Regions from separate parts of the Streptomyces brevispora genome, predicted to be linked through region 1. Evidence: riboswitches for the same ligand, from Rfam matches in the RefSeq annotation. Region 1 holds a riboswitch; each other region holds the start of a gene.
The links. Region 1 has a riboswitch for cobalamin ahead of FHX80_RS20400 (ribonucleoside-diphosphate reductase subunit alpha). Riboswitches for the same ligand answer to the same signal wherever they lie in the genome.
Positions count from the first base shown of each region.

Region 1 (3,984 bases):
CCGCGCCTCGGGGGAGTTGATGTGCTTGTACAGCGTCAGCACGAGGTTGTTGGAGACGATCGAGTCACCGGTCGCGAAGAACGCCACCAGCCGGCCGATCATGTGCTGCTCGCCCGGCGACAGCTTGGCGAGGTCGGAGACGTCGGAGTGGAGGTCCACCTCCTCCACCGTCCAGGTGTTCTTGATCGCGTCCCGGTAGCGCTCGTAGAAGTCCGGGTAGCGCATGGGTCGCAGGGTCAGCTCGAAGCCCGGGTCCAGCAGGTTCTTGTTCTCGGATGTGCTCATTACTGGCAGGCCTCGCAGGACTCGGGGTTTTCGAGGGAGCAGGCGATCGCGTCCGCGTCGGGCGCGGCGGCCTGCTGTACGGGAATGGGGGCGGCGGCCTGGCCGGATGCCGCACGGGCGATCCGGGTCGCCGGGCGCGAGCGCAGGTAGTACGTCGTCTTCAGCCCCTGCTTCCAGGCGTACGCGTACATCGAGGAGAGCTTGCCGATCGTCGGCGTCTCCAGGAACAGGTTCAGCGACTGGCTCTGGTCGAGGAACGGCGTACGGGCCGCCGCCATGTCGATCAGTCCGCGCTGCGGGATCTCCCACGCCGTGCGGTACAGCGCCCGCACCTCCTCCGGGATCCAGGCGAAGCCCTGCACCGAGCCGCTGGCCTCGCGCAGCGCCTCACGGGTCCGCGCGTCCCACACGCCGAGCTTCTTCAGCTCGTCGACGAGGTAGGCGTTGACCTGGAGGAACTCACCGCTGAGCGTCTCGCGCTTGAAGAGGTTGGAGACCTGCGGCTCGATGCACTCGTACACGCCCGCGATCGAGGCGATCGTCGCCGTCGGCGCGATGGCGAGCAGCAGCGAGTTGCGCATGCCGGTCGTCGCGACCCGGGCGCGCAGGGCGTCCCAGCGCTCCGGCCAGTTCAGCTCGGTGTCGTAGTGGTCCGGGTGCAGCACACCGCGGGCGGCACGCGTCTCGGACCAGGCGGGCAGCGGGCCGGACCGCTCGGCCAGGTCGCAGGACGCCTCGTACGCGGCGAGCATGATCCGCTCGGAGATCTTCGTGGAGAGGGTGCGCGCCTCGGGGGAGTCGAACGGCAGCCGCAGCCGGAAGAAGACGTCCTGGAGACCCATCGCGCCCAGGCCCACCGGCCGCCAGCGGGCGTTGGACCGGCCGGCCTGCTCGGTCGGGTAGAAGTTGATGTCGACGACCCGGTCGAGGAAGGTCACGGCGGTACGGACGGTGGCGTCCAGACGCTCCCAGTCGATCGTGCCGTCGGCGACGAACGCGCCGAGGTTGACCGAACCCAGGTTGCAGACGGCCGTCTCGCCGTCGTCGGTGACCTCCAGGATCTCCGTGCACAGGTTCGAGGAGTGCACGACGCGGCCCGGCTCGGCGGTCTGGTTCGCGGTCCGGTTGGAGGCGTCCTTGAACGTCATCCAGCCCTGGCCGGTCTGCGCGAGCGTCCGCATCATCCGGCCGTACAGCTCACGGGCCGGCATCGTCTTGCGGGCCAGGCCCTTGGCCTCGGCCGCCCGGTACGCGGCGTCGAACGCGTCGCCCCACAGGTCGACCAGCTCGGGCACGTCGGCCGGGGAGAACAGCGACCAGGTGCCGTCCGCGTCGACCCGGCGCATGAACTCGTCCGGGATCCAGTGCGCCAGGTTGAGGTTGTGCGTGCGCCGCTGGTCCTCGCCCGTGTTGTCGCGCAGCTCCAGGAACTCCTCGATGTCCGCGTGCCACGTCTCCAGGTAGACGGCCGCGGCGCCTTTGCGGCGGCCGCCCTGGTTCACCGCGGCGACGGAGGCGTCGAGCGTCTTCAGGAACGGCACGATGCCGTTGGAGTGCCCGTTGGTGCCGCGGATCAGCGAACCGCGGGCGCGGACACGGGAGTACGAGAGGCCGATGCCGCCCGCGTGCTTGGAGAGCCGCGCCACCTGGTGGTAGCGGTCGTAGATCGAGTCCAGCTCGTCCAGCGGCGAGTCCAGCAGATAGCAGGAGGACATCTGCGGGTGCCGGGTGCCGGAGTTGAAGAGGGTGGGGGATGAGGGGAGGTAGTCCAGCCGGCTCATCAGCCGGTACAGCGCGGCGACCTCGTCCAGGGCGCGCTCGGAGTTGTCCTCGGCGAGCCCGGCGGCGACCCGCAGCATGAAGTGCTGCGGGGTCTCGACGACCTGGCGGGTGAGCGGGTGGCGCAGCAGATAGCGGCTGTACAGGGTGCGCAGACCGAAGTAGCCGAAGCGGTCGTCGGCGCCGTCGGCGAGGGCCTGCCCCACCAGAGCGTCGAGAGCGGCCGCGTGGAGCGTCACGAACTCGGCGGTGCGGTCCGCGATCAGGCCCTCGCGGTGACTGACGGCGACCGATGCGGAGAAGGACGTCGCGCCCTGCCCGGCGGCCTCGTCCGCGATGGAGCGGGTGAGGAGGCGGGCGGCGAGCCGGGAGTAGGCGGGGTCCTCGGAGATCAGGCCCGCGGCGGCCTCGGTGGCCAGCGAGCGCAGCTCGGCCTCGTCCGACCGGGCGTTGCGGCCGCGCAGCGCGGCGGCGGCGACGCGGCCGGGGTCGGTGTCGGGCAGATCCGCGGTGAGGTCGGTGAGGGTCCGCAGCAACGCGGTTCCCGGTCCGTCCTTCGCGGGTGTCGCGGACGGGTCGGCTCCGGACTCGACCGCCCCGGACTCGACTGCTCCGGACTCGACTGCTCCGGACTCGGCGGCTTCCGACTCGGCGGCTTCGGACTCGGCCGCTGAAACCGGATCGGCTGGCGCGATGGTCACGTGGTGCTCTCCCTCGCTCGGCTCTGGGCCGGCGGGGGAACGGGGGCAGCCGGGCGGAGCCGGACCCTGGGCAGGGCAGCACTCCGTGCGGCGTCCACCGGCCCATCCACGAGGCCCGGACGTCTGGGCATCCGGTTCGGTCGAGCCGGATGCGCTGTCGGCAGGTCCTCGGACTCACGGATGCGCAAAAGCACACCGAACACACCGTTGCGGGACAGTTCCGGATTCGCACCGGATTTCCCTGCGTCGACAGCGAGCACGAGCATACATGTGGGGGCAGCCGGATGCGGCAGCCCCCACATGTTGTGTTGCGCGACGCGTCAGTGCGACGTCATGACGCCGGCGGGAGGTCCAGGCGATATGTCAGCAACGACACCCCGTCGATGGGGTACCAGTCCCTCTCGGGGGTCCGTACGAAGCCGAGGCGCCCGTAGATCCTATGGGCTCCGTGCATGCTCGGCTGCGTCGACAGGACGATCCCCGTGACCCCCGAGGTGCCCTGTGCGCGGTCGATACAGGCCCGGACGAGCGCCTCGCCCGCCCCGGCCCCACGGGCCTCGCGGGAGACCGCGAGCATCCGGAACTCGGCCTCGTCCGCGGCCGCGATGTCGGCCCACCGGTTCCCCGGCGGGGCGTAGGTCACGCCGCCCAGGACCCGGCCCCGCGCATCCGCCGCGACGAGTACCTCGGCCTCGGCGGCCCGCCGGGCGACGTCCCGCAGCTGAACCAGGTACGGATCGTCGGCGCCGAAGTCCAGCAGCCCGTCCCCGAGATAGGCCTCGGCGGTGATCTCGCCGAGGGCGGTGTGCTCGGCGGGCTCGATCGGCCTGATGGTGATGTCCATACGCGGAAGTCTGCCGTATCCGCGGGCGCCGTCCGCAAGGGTTTTCCGCCCGGCGCGCGAACGGGCCGCCGCGCCCCTGTGCGTGGGGTGCGGCGGCCCGTGCCGCTGCCGTCAGTGCCCGCCCGGCGCCCCGGCCGTTACCGGCGGGAGCTCCTTCTTCACACCGGGGGCGGCCAGGTCGTCCGCGTCCGCGGTGTAGTCGCCGGGGGATGTCTCGTCGGTCCCGGCAGGCGCCTTCACGGCGTTCAGGACGAGGGTGAGGACGAGGGTGACCACGACGTTCAGCACGAACGCCGTCAGGCCGATGTAGCCGATCTCGCCGATGCCCGGGATCTCCTTGGACGACCCGCCGAAGTGCGCCTGGGTCGGGCCGGC
Region 1 is NZ_VIWW01000001.1:4,362,489-4,366,472, forward strand. Features, by position in the region: gene FHX80_RS20395 (ribonucleotide-diphosphate reductase subunit beta) at 1-285, opposite strand, end outside; gene FHX80_RS20400 (ribonucleoside-diphosphate reductase subunit alpha) at 285-2,765, opposite strand; adenosylcobalamin-variant (AdoCbl-variant) riboswitch at 2,920-3,018, opposite strand; gene FHX80_RS20405 (GNAT family N-acetyltransferase) at 3,097-3,609, opposite strand; gene mctP (monocarboxylate uptake permease MctP) at 3,721-3,984, opposite strand, start outside.

Region 2 (3,984 bases), on a different contig from region 1:
CGCCTGGTCAGGAACCGCCGCTCGGGGGTCGAGGTGGCCAGTTCGAGCGCCCTGCGGTAGGCGCCCCGGGCCTCGGCGTCCCGGCCGAGACGCCGCAAGAACTCGCCGCGGGTCGAGTGGAGGCAGAGGTAGCCGGAACACGCGACGCCATCTCGATCGCTTCGTCGAGGTCGGCCGCCTCGATCAGACAGAAGCCGCCGAGCACTTCCTTGGTGTCCGCGAACGGGCCGTCGGTCATCAGCGTCCGGCCACCGGCCACACGCACGCTCGTCGCCGTCTCAGCGGACTGCAACTGCCCTGCGCCGACACACCTCGGGTCGTCGGCCAGCGCCAGGTACTCGGCGTACGCCGCCTCACGTTCCACCTCCGACAGCGTCTCCTCGTGGCCGGGCTCGGTGTAGATCAGCAGGGCGTACTGCATCGCCGCCTCTGGAGTCAGCGGGCTCTCACCCTCACAACGAACGAGCAGCGGCGCAGGGGACACCGACGCGGTCGCCGGTTCCGGTCGAGCAGGGGCAGCGGCCCGCACGTCCCCTTGGCCTGGGCGCGCAGGCGATCGTAGATCCTGATCGTGTCCGGGTTCCACCACTTCCGCGTCGCGCGGGGTCAGCCGGCCGGTTCGTCCGGCACGGGGTGCTCAGGATGGTGATGGCCTGAGTGCGGAGCACCCCGTCGGCCGGTGCCGGCCTCGTCCGTGTCGGGAATCTCCGGGTCCGGCTGCTCGTCGGCGGCCGACTGCATCGAGCCGCCGACCACGTCCCAGGGGTCCTCGTCGGCGGTGGCCTGCTGATCGGGCAGGTCCCTCGGAATCGGGGCCCCGCTGTCCGCGGCGTCTTCCGGGTGAAGGTCGTTCACGGTGTTCTCGCTTCCTCCCGCAGGGGGTGTGCCCGATGCAGGTGTTCGGGTGAACCTGTTCCAGGTGGGGCAGTACACAGGTGGGGCAATACATTCGTCCCACAGGAGCGCGGAGCACGCTCACCGAGAACGACCTGGACGGCCTCGGAGCCGGCGCCGACGGACGTAGCTCGGCGCGAACGATGTGCGGCCCGGTGCCGCCACCTCCCCGAGGCCCTCCGGGCCGCGGTCACGGTGGGGTTGCCCCACCCCGGTCCAGGGGTCTGTCCGAGTACCCAGGCCGGCGCCACGTGATCCGCTGTCCGGGAACACTGCTCGTTGTCGGCGCGGCCCCGACCGACGGTACTGCTCCGCCTCACCGGATGCGGAGTCGACGGACGCGTCTCGCGGTCGGCCCGCGAGGGATGAGGCGCTTGCGGCGGCCTGTCCCCGATTCTCATTTCACGTTCCGGAATGTGAACAGCGGTGCCCGGGCGGTGGGCAACCGTCTAACCTGGCCCGTGCAGCTGGTTCGCCCTGTCCGCCAGACAGACGCGTCGTAAGAGGGAACCCGGTGGAATTCCGGGACTGCCCCGCAGCGGTGAGTGGGAACGACCGCCGTCATACGCACTGGATCCGGTTGGATCTGGGAAGCGACGGCCAGTAGGTGTCCGCCTCGGCGGACCTGCCCGCGAGTCCGAAGACCTGCCCGTTGCCCGCACACGACCCCTCGTGTGCGGATATCCCGGTGACCTCGTGGGCGGGTCGGCGTACATACCAGACGGAAGACCGCGCCGATGGCGTGCGTGAGATCCGTCCGGTTCGTCATCCCTTCGCGTCCGTGTCCCGTCCCCGGGATGTTCAGGAGTCATCTCGCGAAGGAGATTTCCGTGACAGCGAAGCCCGCAGCCGCGGCAGCACGAGCCACCGTGTACGGCTACCCCCGCCAGGGCCCGAACCGGGAACTGAAGAAGGCCATCGAGGGATACTGGAAGGGACGCGTCACCGCCGACTCCCTCCGGGAAACGGCGGCAGGTCTGCGCCGGTCCAGTTGGAGGCGGCTGGCGGACGCCGGGGTTCACGAGGTGCCCACCGGCGACTTCTCGTACTACGACCACGTCCTGGACACCAGCGTCATGGTCGGCGCGGTCCCCCGACGCCACCGCGCGGCTGTCGATGCCGACGCACTCGACGGCTACTTCGCGATGGCCCGCGGCACCCAGGACGTGGCGCCGCTGGAGATGACCAAGTGGTTCGACACCAACTACCACTACCTCGTCCCCGAACTCGGTCCGGACACCGTATTCACCGCCGATTCCGCCAAGCAGGTCACCGAGCTGAAGGAAGCCCTCGCGCTCGGGCACACCTCCCGGCCAGTTCTCGTCGGCCCCGTGACCTATCTCCTGCTGGCCAAGCCCGCCCCCGGAGTGCCGGCCGACTTCGAACCGCTCACCCTGCTGGACCGGCTGCTGCCGGTCTACGGAAAGGTGCTCGCCGATCTGCGTGCCGCAGGCGCGGAGTGGGTGCAGCTCGACGAGCCCGCGTTGGTCCAGGACCGTTCCGCGGCCGAGCTGAACGCGGCGGCCCGGACCTACCGTGAACTCGGCGGCCTCACCGACCGGCCCAAGCTGCTCGTCGCCTCCTACTTCGACCGGTTCGGCGATGCCCTGCCCGTCCTGGCCAAGGCCCCGGTGGAGGGTCTGGCACTGGACTTCACCGGCGCGGCCGCCGCGAACCTCGAAAACCTCGCCACCGCGGGCGGGCTGCCCGGCAAACGGCTCGTCGCGGGCGTCGTCAACGGCCGCAACATCTGGATCAACGACTACGAGAAGTCGCTGGCCACCCTCGCGACCCTCCTGGGCCTCGCGGACACCGTCGACGTAGCCGCGTCCTGCTCGCTGCTGCACGTCCCCCTCGACACGGCGCCCGAGAGGGACATCGACCCCCAGATCCTGCGCTGGCTGGCCTTCGCCGAGCAGAAGACCGCCGAGGTCGTCACGCTGGCCAAGGGGCTGGCCCTGGGCACCGGCGCCGTCGCCGCCGAGATCGCCGCGAACCGCGCAGTCCTCGCCTCCCGCAGGAACTCCCCGATCACCCGCGACCCCTCCGTACGGGCCAGGACCGCGGCCGTCACCGACGCCGACGGCCGTCGCTCCCGGCCGTACACCGAGCGTGCCGCAGCCCAACGCGCCCACCTCGGGCTGCCGTTGCTGCCGACGACCACCATCGGTTCGTTCCCGCAGACCGCCGAACTGCGCACGGCCCGCGCCGACCTGCGCACGGGCCGGATCGACACGGCCGGCTACGAAGAGCGGATCAGGGACGAGATCGGCGAGGTCATCTCCTTCCAGGAGAAGACCGGCATCGACGTCCTGGTGCACGGTGAGCCCGAGCGCAACGACATGGTGCAGTACTTCGCGGAGCAGCTCACCGGCTACCTCGCCACCCGGCACGGCTGGGTCCAGTCCTACGGCACCCGCTACGTCCGTCCGCCGGTGCTGGCCGGCGACATCTCCCGCCCCGAAGCGATGACGGTGCGCTGGACCTCGTACGCCCAGTCGCTCACCGGTCGCCCGGTCAAGGGCATGCTGACCGGGCCCGTCACCATGCTGGCCTGGTCCTTCGTCCGTGATGACCAGCCGCTCGGCGACACCGCCCGGCAGGTCGCCCTCGCTCTGCGGGACGAGGTGGACGACCTGGAGGCCGCCGGCACATCGGTCATCCAGGTCGACGAACCCGCGCTGCGCGAGACCCTGCCCCTGCGCGCGGCGGACCACGCCGCGTACCTGGACTGGGCCACCGAGTCGTTCCGGCTCACCACCAGCGGAGTGCGTGCGGACACCCAGATCCACACCCACATGTGCTACGCCGAGTTCGGCGACATCGTCCAGGCCATCGACGACCTGGACGCTGACGTCATCAGCCTGGAAGCCGCCCGCTCCCACATGCAGGTCGCGCGCGAACTCGCCGCACACGGCTACCCGCGCGAAGCGGGCCCCGGTGTGTACGACATCCACTCCCCGCGCGTACCCGATACCGACGAGATCGCCGCTCTGCTCCGCACGGGGCTTAAGGCCATTCCGGCCGAACGGCTGTGGGTCAACCCCGACTGCGGTCTGAAGACCCGCGGCTGGCCCGAGACCAAGGCGT
Region 2 is NZ_VIWW01000003.1:72,930-76,913, reverse strand. Features, by position in the region: gene FHX80_RS33400 (YciI family protein) at 8-421, opposite strand; gene FHX80_RS33395 (hypothetical protein) at 607-855, opposite strand; cobalamin riboswitch at 1,346-1,561, shown strand; gene metE (5-methyltetrahydropteroyltriglutamate--homocysteine S-methyltransferase) at 1,725-3,984, shown strand, end outside.
Region 2: another riboswitch for cobalamin. It lies ahead of metE (5-methyltetrahydropteroyltriglutamate--homocysteine S-methyltransferase); the one in region 1 lies ahead of FHX80_RS20400 (ribonucleoside-diphosphate reductase subunit alpha).

Region 3 (3,984 bases), 3.7 Mb from region 1:
GAACGGCCTCAGAACCGAGGTCATCTTCGCGGCGCTCGTCGGCGCCATCCTGTGGAATCTGCTGACCTGGCTGGTCGGGCTCCCGTCCAGCTCGTCGCACGCCCTCTTCGGCGGTCTGATCGGCGCCGCGGTGATGTCCGCGGGCTGGTCGTCGGTCGACGGCGGCACCGTCGTCACCAAGGTGCTGCTCCCCGCGGTCGCCGCCCCGGTCGTCGCCGGTCTGGCCGCACTGCTGGCCACCAAGCTGACGTACCGGATCGGCGGGAACATCCGTAACGGCGCCCAGGAGAAGGCGACCGCCAAGGGCTACCGCGCCGGACAGATCGCCTCCGCCGGGCTGGTCTCCCTCGCCCACGGCACCAACGACGCGCAGAAGACCATGGGCATCATCACCCTGGCCCTGGTCACCGGCGGGGTGCTCTCCCCCGGTTCGAACCCGCCGGTCTGGGTCATCGTCAGCGCCGGTGTGGCCATCGCGCTCGGCACCTACCTGGGCGGCTGGCGCATCATCCGCACCATGGGCAGCGGCCTCACCGACCTCAAGCCGCCGCAGGGCTTCGCCGCCCAGACCAGTGCGGCCACGGTCATCCTGGCCTCCTCCCACCTCGGCTTCTCCCTCTCCACCACCCAGTCCTGCTCCGGAGCGGTGATGGGCGCTGGCCTCGGCCGCCGGGGCGGTGTGGTCCGCTGGTCCACCGCCACCCGGATGTTCGTCGCCTGGGGTCTGACCCTGCCGGCCGCCGGTCTGGTCGGTGCCGGGGCGGAGCTCCTCACCAAGCAGGGCACCTGGGGCGTCGTGCTCGTCGCCGCGCTGCTGGTCTCGGGCTCCGGAGCGATCTGGGTCCTGTCGCGCCGCAAGCCCGTGGGCAAGGACGATGTCGCACCCGACGGCACCCCGGTCACCGGGGACGCCGAACCCGCGGGCGTCGTGACCACCGCCATCGCGGCCGTCAGCCCGCCGCCCACCGCGGCCCAGCAGGACCTCAAGACCACCATCCCGGCCCCCGCCGGACCCGTTGCCGACCCGGCACGACCCGCCACGGTATGAGAGCGTCCGGGAAGGACACATCCCCATGAACATCGACTGGGCAGCACTCGGCACCGTCTTCGGTGTCTCGCTCGTCGCCACCGTCGCCCTGGTGACTCTCTTCACCCTGGGCATCGTCGGCCTCTCCAGGCAGCCGGAACCGGCCGCGCAGGGCGGCCGGGGCGGCGGGTCGCTGATGCTGGCCCGCGCCGGCGCGTACGTCTGCTTCGGACTGTGCGCGGCAGCGGTGGCCTACGGCATCTATCTGATCGTCGCCTGACAGCCTCCGGGCCCCCACGGGCTCCCGTCGCACTCCAGCCGCATCGGGCCGGACGCACCTCGTGTGCGTCCGGCCCGATGTGCGTCTCAGCACACTGCACCTTCGCAGGTCAACGGCGGGTTGACTGACGTTCGCGGAGCGTGGTGGACTGCCGGAGCCATTACGGCGACAGCAGAGGAAGCCGGTGCGAATCCGGCGCGGTCCCGCCACTGTCACCGGGGAGCAGTCCCCCACCACCGGAACGTCACGGTCCACGCCAAGTGGACTGGAAGACCGGGGGAACTGCGGATCCGGGAGCCAGGAGACTCTCGTCGCCGGTCACGTCGAACCAGGGCGCGGACCCTGAGTGAGGACATATCGCCATGCCCGGCTGCCGTGCGTCCGTTCCTGTGTCGCCCCTTCCACCAGTTGACCGTACGAAGGTCCTTCGAGGCGCAACGGCCGGCTGAACCGTGCGTGCCGATCGCGTCTTCGCGTACGGCGCCACGGCCGGGCTGATCGGCGATCTGCTGCTCGGTGACCCCCGCCGGGGACATCCGGTCGCCGCCTTCGGGCGGGCCGCGGCAGGCGTCGAACGCCGTCTGTGGCGTGACCACCGCGGGTGGGGCGCACTGCACACCCTGGTCTGCGCCGGAGGCGCCGCCGGGGGTGCCGCGCTGGCCGCCCGAGCGCTGCGCCACCACCCCGCCGCGTCCGTGGCCCTGACCGCCGCCGCCACCTGGTCCGTCGTCGGCGGTACGTCGCTGGGGCGCGAGGCCCGGTCCATCGGCGACGCCCTGGCCGCGGGGGACCTCGGCCTGGCCCGTGAACGGCTGCCGCGTCTGTGCGGCCGCGACCCGCAGTCCCTGGACGGACCGCAGATCGCCCGCGCCGTGGTGGAGTCCGTCGCCGAGAACACCTCGGACGCCGTGGTCGGCGCCCTGGTGTGGGGTGCGCTGGGCGGGGTCCCCGGACTCGTCGGCTTCCGGGCCGCCAACACCCTCGATGCCATGGTCGGCCACAAGTCGCCCCGCTACCGGCGCTACGGCTGGGCCTCGGCCCGCCTCGACGACCTCGCGGGCTGGCCCGGCGCCCGGCTGACGGCCCTGCTCGCCGTCGCCGCCGGGGGACGGCCCCGGGGCGCGCTGCGGGCCTGGCGGGCGGACGCCGCCAAGCACCCGAGCCCCAACGCGGGCCCCGTGGAGGCCTCCTTCGCGGGCGCCCTCGGCGTACGGCTCGGCGGCACCCTCGCCTACGGCGGCCGGGTCGAGCACCGCCCCGTGCTCAACGGGGAGACCGGCCGGGCGGTGGGGACCGAGGACATCGAACGTGCCGTACGGCTGTCGCGCCGGGTCGGCGCGCTGGCCCTCGGCGTGAGCGTGGCGGCCCGTCTGGGCACGGGCGCGGCCGCACGCCGGATCACCTCGACGCGCGGCACGGGGTCGCCTGCCCCGGGTACGCGCACCTCAGGACGGAGACCGACATGAGCGGCGGACTGCTGGTCGCCGGGACCACCTCGGACGCGGGCAAGAGCGTCGTCACGGCGGGCATCTGCCGCTGGCTGGTGCGCCGGGGCGTGAAGGTCGCGCCGTTCAAGGCGCAGAACATGTCGCTGAACTCCTTCGTCACCCGGGAGGGCGCCGAGATCGGCCGCGCCCAGGCCATGCAGGCCCAGGCCGCCCGGGTGGAGCCGACCGCGCTGATGAACCCGGTGCTGCTCAAGCCCGGCAGCGACCGCTCCAGCCAGGTCGTCCTGATGGGGCGCGCGGTCGGCGAGATGAGCGCCCGCGGCTACCACGGCGGCAGGCAGGAACAGCTTCTGTCCACCGTCGTGGACTGCCTGGAGCAGCTCCGGGGCACGTATGACGCCGTGATCTGCGAGGGTGCGGGCAGTCCGGCCGAGATCAATCTGCGGCGCACGGACATCGTGAACATGGGCATCGCACGGGCGGCACGCTTCCCGGTGGTGATCGTCGGGGACATCGACCGCGGCGGCGTCTTCGCCTCGTTCTTCGGTACGACGGCCCTGCTCGCCGCCGAGGACCAGGCGCTGATCGCCGGCTATCTGGTCAACAAGTTCCGCGGCGACGTGTCACTGCTCGAACCCGGCCTGGACATGCTGCGCGATCTCACCGGACGGCCGACGTACGGGGTGCTGCCGTTCACCCACGGCCTCGGCATCGACGAGGAGGACGGGCTGCGGGTCTCGCTGCGCGGCACCGTACGGGAGTCGGCCGTCGCCCCGCCGCACGGCGAGGACGTCCTGCGCGTCGCCGTGTGCGCGGTTCCCCTGATGTCGAACTTCACCGACGTCGACGCGCTGGCCGCCGAGCCGGGCGTCATCGTGCGGTTCGTGGACCGGGCCGAGGAACTGACCGACGCCGACCTCGTCGTCGTGCCCGGCACCCGCGGCACCGTGAAGGCGCTGGCCTGGCTGCGCGAGCGCGGGCTCGCCGACGCGCTGCTGCGGCGTGCCGCCGAGAGGCGCCCGGTCCTCGGCATCTGCGGCGGCTACCAGCTCCTCGGCGAACACATCGAGGACGAGGTGGAGTCGCGCGCCGGGCACGTCGACGCACTCGGGCTGCTGCCCGTACGCATCCGGTTCGACCGAGAGAAGACCCTCGCCCGGCCGGTCGGCGAGGCGCTCGGCGCCCCCGTCGAGGGGTACGAGATCCACCACGGCGTCGCCGACGTGCGG
Region 3 is NZ_VIWW01000001.1:712,104-716,087, forward strand. Features, by position in the region: gene FHX80_RS03375 (inorganic phosphate transporter) at 1-1,048, shown strand, start outside; gene FHX80_RS03380 (hypothetical protein) at 1,074-1,307, shown strand; cobalamin riboswitch at 1,482-1,615, shown strand; gene FHX80_RS03385 (cobalamin biosynthesis protein) at 1,760-2,773, shown strand; gene FHX80_RS03390 (cobyric acid synthase) at 2,770-3,984, shown strand, end outside.
Region 3: another riboswitch for cobalamin. It lies ahead of FHX80_RS03385 (cobalamin biosynthesis protein); the one in region 1 lies ahead of FHX80_RS20400 (ribonucleoside-diphosphate reductase subunit alpha).